3 regions of the Psychrobacillus sp. FSL W7-1493 genome follow, and region 3 is predicted to be linked to each of the others. Evidence: riboswitches for the same ligand, from Rfam matches in the RefSeq annotation. Region 3 holds a riboswitch; each other region holds the start of a gene.
What was found. A riboswitch is a leader RNA that binds a small molecule or an ion and turns the genes downstream of it on or off. The one in region 3 is predicted to bind cobalamin.

Region 1 (2,272 bases), on a different contig from region 3:
TTCGTAAGGTAGGTTATTACGTGGCTGAAAAATCTAAGTAAATAGTGAAATGGTGCAAATAGCAAACCGATCAAGGGCAGAATTAGCCAACCATTAATTCCTGAGGGTCCATTATGTGGTTGTATAGATACATTAGTAACAGTCATTGAGAACTACCTCCTATCGTATGTTTACTTTACAAATGTATTCTTTACTCTCTTGGATTTACTAAAATAAGTAATCCAAATCGAGGTACTTACCATAGCCCGTATTACATTAAACATATAGTGCTGGGACGTTAAAGGATCGGGTTCAAACACACTCTCTACGATTTGCAAATTTATATAGCCTATGAGAATATCTAATATTAGTATTGTGGTAAGATAGGTGATCATTACTCTAGGGAAAATGGTTTTGTTTTTAAAGAAAAGAATGAGTAATACGATAACTAAAGAATTTTGAGCAAGGTAAATGATGAGATCTATTATTACAATTGGGCCAAATAAAGGGTGGTAATACTCTCCACTCCTACTAGTTATACTCTCCCAACCTTCAGCCGTCATAAAAGGGAAAACATCTATCATGAGATAGGCAATAATAACAAACGGTGAGGTAATAAGTCCGATAAGTGGAAGTATCAGCCAGCCACCAATACCAACTGGTCCTTGGGGTAATAAGTCCTTAGAGGTCGACCTCGCGGAATTGCTTGCAATCATATTTAACACTCTCCTAAAATTAAGATATTTTACCATTTTTATAGGTCGCTATAATTATAATATACAGAAAATATTGGATTCGCAATTTTGTGACAGAGTTATTCTGAAAATAAGATGTAAGACCTAACTCATAGTCTTTTTACCTATGTACAAGTTTAAACACAATATGTTAGGGTATATAAGTAATCAAAACACAATATATAGTATTTATACGATGAAAAGGTACCGTTATGGTTTAAAAGGGAATTCGGTGAAAGACCGAAGCTGTCCCCGCAACTGTAAGTGTAGACGACTGTTGAATATGCCACTGCGATATTTCGTGGGAAGGCCAGCAGAAGGGAGAAACACGAGCCAGTAGACCTGCCTTTTTATCGGTGAAGCAACACTTTCTTCGGGGGTTGAGAGGTGGGGGCGAGAGACTCTATCTTAAAACGAACGATATGTCTTGTTGTTTCCTACTTTAAAATCATGAGCGATGACTCAGCCGAAGAGGCTGGAGGCATCGCTTTTTTTGTATATAAAAAATAGGGAGGAATTTGAATTGGCAATTATTACGAATACAGAAAAACAGCAGGTATTACAGCAGTTAATAGTAGAATTTGGAGAAGAAAAGATAGCGCCCTTAGTTAAGTCGCATCACAAGTGGTTACAAAAACACCCGGAAGGCACAATTGCTGCTTGGTCTAAAGCTATGTCTCTAGATGCACTAAGCTTTTTAGATGAACAGGAGCCATTTTGGACATTTGTAGCCTCAAGAATATATTTAGCAGAAGTCTATTCACAGCAAGCCGAACGCAGAAACACAACCGCAGATGCCGTCTATACAAAATTTGCAGAGAACGTACGGATCCTTGCTAAAAAGGGAATATATAATCCCTCTATTATGGAAAGTTATTCGAATGAGGAGTTAGAGCAGCTAGGAAATCTCCTTGTCGCAAAAAGAGATTTCCTATTTACCTATATAGCCTTAAAAACCCTTTTAGATCGCTATGTAGCGAAGGATTTTAATAAGAATATTGTAGAGTTGCCACAAGAACGCTGGCTTGTTATAGCTATGACACTTATGAAGGACGAAAAAGTAAACCGTCTTGAAAAAATAAAAGAAGCTTATTGGGCGATGAGCAATTTATATATGACGGTTGCAACTCCAACTTTATCTAATGCTGGGAAGCCGCATGGACAGCTCTCTAGCTGCTTTATAGACACTGTAGATGATAGTCTGCAAGGTATTTACGACAGTAATACAGACGTAGCTACTCTATCTAAATTTGGAGGGGGTATCGGTGTATATATGGGGAAGGTGCGTAGCCGTGGCTCTTCTATACGAGGATTCGTGGGAGCATCTAGTGGAGTTCTACCTTGGATTAAACAGTTAAATAATACGGCAGTCAGCGTCGATCAGCTTGGCCAACGACAAGGAGCAGTAGCTGTTTACTTGGATGCTTGGCATAAGGATATTTTTACTTTTTTAGACTTACGCCTAAACAATGGAGATGATCGCCTTCGAGCGCATGATATTTTCACAGGTATATGCTTGCCGGATTTATTCATGGAGAGGGTTGATGCAAGAGAAGAAT
Region 2 (2,272 bases), 3.2 Mb from region 3:
TGCAAGAGCTCCTAACATACTGAAAACAGGCAAGGTGAACATTCCTAAAAAAGGTACCGATATTCCAAAAAAGAGTGTAGCCACTGCACCAACCGATGCTCCGGACGACACTCCCAATGTATAAGGATCAGCTAGCGGATTTTTAAGCAGACTTTGAAAAGCTGCTCCCGCTATTGCCAGGGATGCTCCGACTAATCCTGCGAGTATAACTCGCGGCATGCGAATCTTCCAGACGATATTTGTTGCAATCGCATCTGTACCCGTATCCCATAAAGTACTGATCGGTACCTTTACAGATCCGACCGACACACCTAGCCAAATGGCTACGATTAACGTAGCCAGTGACAAGATATAACCGATCATTGATTTACTCACTAAATGCCTCCGGATAAATAGCCTTAGCCACTTCCTCTAGGCCTTCTACTAAACGTGGACCTGGACGACTCGTTGCATCCTCATCCACTTGTACCACCTCATCATTTTGAATGGCAGTCACTGTGTCAAAACCATCACGCCGTTTCACCTTTTCTACAATTCCTTCTACGTAGTCATAGGTGATTAACATAACATCTGGGTTACGGCTTACTATTTCCTCTGGGTTAACTTGAAACCAGCCATCTTGATCGGCCATAATATTTTCTGCATTGACCATCGTTAAAATTTCTTGCATAAATGTCCCATTACCAGGAGTATAAATTTCTGGTACATCGGAAGTTTCTACGAATACTGTTTTCTTTGTCTCTACTTTTGCAACTTTTTCTTGAATTTCATCAACCTTTGCCTTCATATCCTCTATAACGGCTTGTGCTTCCTCATATTTCCCCGTTGCTCGGCCAATTTGTTCAATAGTTTTATAGGTTAAGTTAAAATCCTTTGCATCCTGTACCACAAATACCTTTACACCAGCATCTCGAAGCTGCTGTAATCCTGACTCTGCCATTGAAACAATGGATTCATGAGCGAATACGATATCCGGACTTAAAGAGATTATTTTTTCAATGTTATACTCCATGCCACCAATTTTTTCTTTTTCTAAGGCTTCCTTAGGGTAGCTCTCATAATCATTCACACCGATAATTTCTTCATCTAGCCCTAAAGCAAATAGAATTTCGGTATTGCTTGGAATCATAGATATAATTGATGTTGGGGCTTCCTCTAGCGTAATCTCTTGTCCTACTGCATCAGTGAGAGTCAGCGGAAATGCTGTTTCCGAGCTACCAACCTCTACACTATCTTCTTTTTCTAACGGAAGTGTTTCGGAATCATTGCACCCAGCCAATACAAACAGTGCTATCCCAATTAATAACCAAAACTTTTTCATCCTTCATTCCTCCTAATTTTAAACAATAAAAAATCCCCCATCCTAGGATGAGAGATAGATAGGTATAAATCTGCCAAAAATACCGAAAGCGGACCTACACCAGACCTATCCGCGTAGGTAATGGGTGTGCACATAAAGGCAGGTTTTCTGGCTTATGATGCACATGCATCACTTACAGTGGCGGGACCGCGCTGGACTCTAACCAGCTTCCCTTTTAACTCTAGTATCCAATAACTAGAGCACCTTTACGCAAATGTTATTCTATTGTTTCTTGCATTTATTATACCTTATATTTAGATGTTGTCGAGATGATGTCGGGATTTGAGAAAGGCATCCGTTTCATAATTTCAAAAATACGAACAATTAATAAAGAATATTCAAGTTTATATACTTTTATATGTGGAAAGTAGAATTGATTTTCGCTCATATCTCGGACGATCTTTCGAGGGGGGGAGCGATAAGTCATCACCTGTCGCTTACGCGCAAGGTTGTGATGTCTGAGCTGTCTCACTCATCCCTACTTGTGCCACCGCCTGCCGCTACAATCAATTTTAGAAAAGGTTCGTGTTTAACTATTTTGAGAAATGAATCTTCTCCAGCTCAAGCGAGGTAAAAAAACAGTAGTAATTGATTAAAGGTGATTTCAGTGAAATTTTTACATTCATATTATCGAAATCATTTCACGTTTCACTTTCTGACCTTCTATAAAGCTAGGGGAGTAGCATTTTTGTAGCTTAAGTAAAAAATGTCCATCTCCTATTAGAAAATATTCGAGAGATACTCACCCCTAATGCTATTAATAAAAATCACAGTACACAATCCACTCTTGTTTGTCTTGATTATAGAAAAAATAGAAGCTACCACTGTCTACTATGTTGAATTGCGCTTTCGCATCAGAGCTTATCTGAAAGACAAAGGGATATTCGTCACCATAGGAGACTCCGCTCTGGG
Region 3 (2,272 bases):
CCAAGCCTATCATACAAAGGCCTCCAATAATAATAGGTAGATTAATCATGTAATAACCGGTTAAAATACTTAACGGTATGGCTACTAGTTGACCCAAATTCCCAGCCTTGGCTCCCCTCAGATATGCCATAGAAGCTTTTTCTTCTCCTATTTCATCTGCAATCCAAGCTTGCTGAGATCCACTTGTAAAGGTATAACCTATCCCCCACGCCACTTGGGCCAATAAAACTATCGAAAAGTAGGGAAACAATCCCTCTAATAAAAAACCTATTCCTATTAAAAAATACCCAATAATAATGGACAGCTTTCGGCTCTTCAAGTCGGATACCACTCCTGTTGGAATTTCAAATAGAAATACAGATAACTCTAGTACCGTTCCCACCAAAACAAGTTGCAACGGATCCAGCTTAACTACGCTCACGTGATACAACAAGCTGACTGTAAATATATACGTAAAAAATAATTGCGATACAAAGCAAATAAAAATATACAGCTGATAGGAATCCCTTGTTCTATTCAAAAACATTTACCTCACCTCTCCAATGATTATAAAAAGAGGTGCAACCTGTCGCTTATCCAAATTTGCTACATTGAATAGATTTTATGTTATATTGAAAGAACAATTAAATAATGTGTAGATTTAGGTGTTCTTTTGTCAGCAAAAGAACTTAAAAGGGAAGTTCGGTGAAAGACCGACGCTGTCCCGCAACTGTAAATGGGAGCGATTCTTTATAAACCACTGTGTAACAACGGGAAGGAAAGAAGAGCTATGAACATGAGCCAGGAGACCTGCCTATTTCAAGTACACACCGAAAACCTACGCGGATAGGAGGGTGTTAAGTCAGCTATGAACAAGCAATTGCTTGATTTTACTGTCGTACGAAAAACATAATAAAATTACAGGGGCTACTACGGTCCTGTTTTCATAGTGGATTTTATTAAGTTTCTAATCGTACTGATCAAAAAATTATACTAACTAGCATCTTCTTTTATAAAAAAGAGGATGCTTTTTTACGTACAAAAGAGAGGAATTTGTAAATGAAAAAAGATATTTATATTGCATACTTTAGACAAGTATTAATGACAAACCATGTTACAAATACATCAATATCACTACAGTCTACCTTTGAGGAATTGAAAAAAGACATTGAGCTTAATTCAACCTCGAGCATAGAGGAAAAAAAAATTATGCATCGTCATTTAATGGATGCACACCATCAAATGAAAAATGAGATTTCTGGACAAAAAGAAGAGTAAGTCTTAGGAGTATTCATCCTTTTGACAGCTACATGTGTTAAAAGGATTCCATAAAGAGTGCTTGGTACATAACTAATCAATAAATAAAAAACGTGAAATCGTCTATTTGATTTCACGTTTTACTATTTTTTTGCTAGATACTTCCTTCTAAGGAATTTCTCTATTCTAGTTGTTTGTAGAGGAGGAGACAACAACGAGGAGATGGAAGTCATTCCCCCGAAATGATTCTGCCGTAACGGAAAACAACTGTAAATCATGGAATATGAGCCCAAAAACTTTACTAGTTCGTAAAAATTTTCGAGGCTTTTTATTTGGAGGAGAGGTTTGACCCAGCCTCCTTTTTCTCAAGTTTAAAGATCCTGGTAATCCCTTTGATATTTCCCGCCGTCTTTTACTTCTGAATGGTACAAAGCTTTCAAAGCAAAACTTTTTTCTAAGTCATGCTCCTTCATTACTTCCTTCAATCTTTTTGCTAAGTCTGGACTAAACTTCACAAGCTCTTCCATTTTAGATTTTGAATATTGCATATCATTACCTCCCCACTATCATTGTTTCTACAGTATAGCACTTGTCTAAAAGTCATACGAAAAAATCGTTTTCTTAAGAACTGTAAAAAATCAGTAACCGATATTATTTAATTTGAGAATAGTGCCCATAAATTATGTAGTCACATTTTTTTCAATTTTACATAAATTAGTTTGACAATTCAAAATCGAAATGTTAACCTATTGAACAAATCTTTCCTTAAGGAAATTTATTATCACGAAAGAAAATTATATTTTTTTATTCTAAAAGTTTCCTTAAGGAAATAATTTATAACAAAGGAAAAGGAGTGTGCTAAGTGAAAAAGTTCTTTGTTTTTTTGATTGCGAGTTTTTTATTGGTTGGCTGTAGTGACAATAATTCCGGGAAGGCTAATGACGATAAGCCCCTAGTAGTCACAACTACGGGTCAAATTGGAGATGCGGTTAAAAAGATTGCCGGCGATTATGTGGTGGTTAAATCCTTAATGGGG

Region 1: it holds a riboswitch for cobalamin, as region 3 does, so the genes downstream of both, MKX96_RS18465 (ribonucleoside-diphosphate reductase subunit alpha) here and MKX96_RS00590 (hypothetical protein) in region 3, are expected to answer to the same signal.
Region 2: it holds a riboswitch for cobalamin, as region 3 does, so the genes downstream of both, MKX96_RS16640 (ABC transporter substrate-binding protein) here and MKX96_RS00590 (hypothetical protein) in region 3, are expected to answer to the same signal.

Annotation. Positions count from the first base shown of each region.
Region 1 covers NZ_JBBOSB010000002.1:189,545-191,816, forward strand. The annotation lists gene MKX96_RS18455 (DUF2569 family protein) at 1-146, opposite strand, end outside; gene MKX96_RS18460 (DUF2569 domain-containing protein) at 171-695, opposite strand; cobalamin riboswitch at 899-1,077, shown strand; gene MKX96_RS18465 (ribonucleoside-diphosphate reductase subunit alpha) at 1,243-2,272, shown strand, end outside.
Region 2 covers NZ_JBBOSB010000001.1:3,360,345-3,362,616, forward strand. The annotation lists gene MKX96_RS16635 (FecCD family ABC transporter permease) at 1-363, opposite strand, end outside; gene MKX96_RS16640 (ABC transporter substrate-binding protein) at 368-1,321, opposite strand; cobalamin riboswitch at 1,442-1,583, opposite strand; gene MKX96_RS16645 (DUF1963 domain-containing protein) at 2,118-2,272, opposite strand, start outside.
Region 3 covers NZ_JBBOSB010000001.1:118,120-120,391, reverse strand. The annotation lists gene MKX96_RS00595 (MFS transporter) at 1-526, opposite strand, end outside; cobalamin riboswitch at 626-811, shown strand; gene MKX96_RS00590 (hypothetical protein) at 1,039-1,257, shown strand; gene MKX96_RS00585 (hypothetical protein) at 1,608-1,784, opposite strand; gene MKX96_RS00580 (metal ABC transporter solute-binding protein, Zn/Mn family) at 2,099-2,272, shown strand, end outside.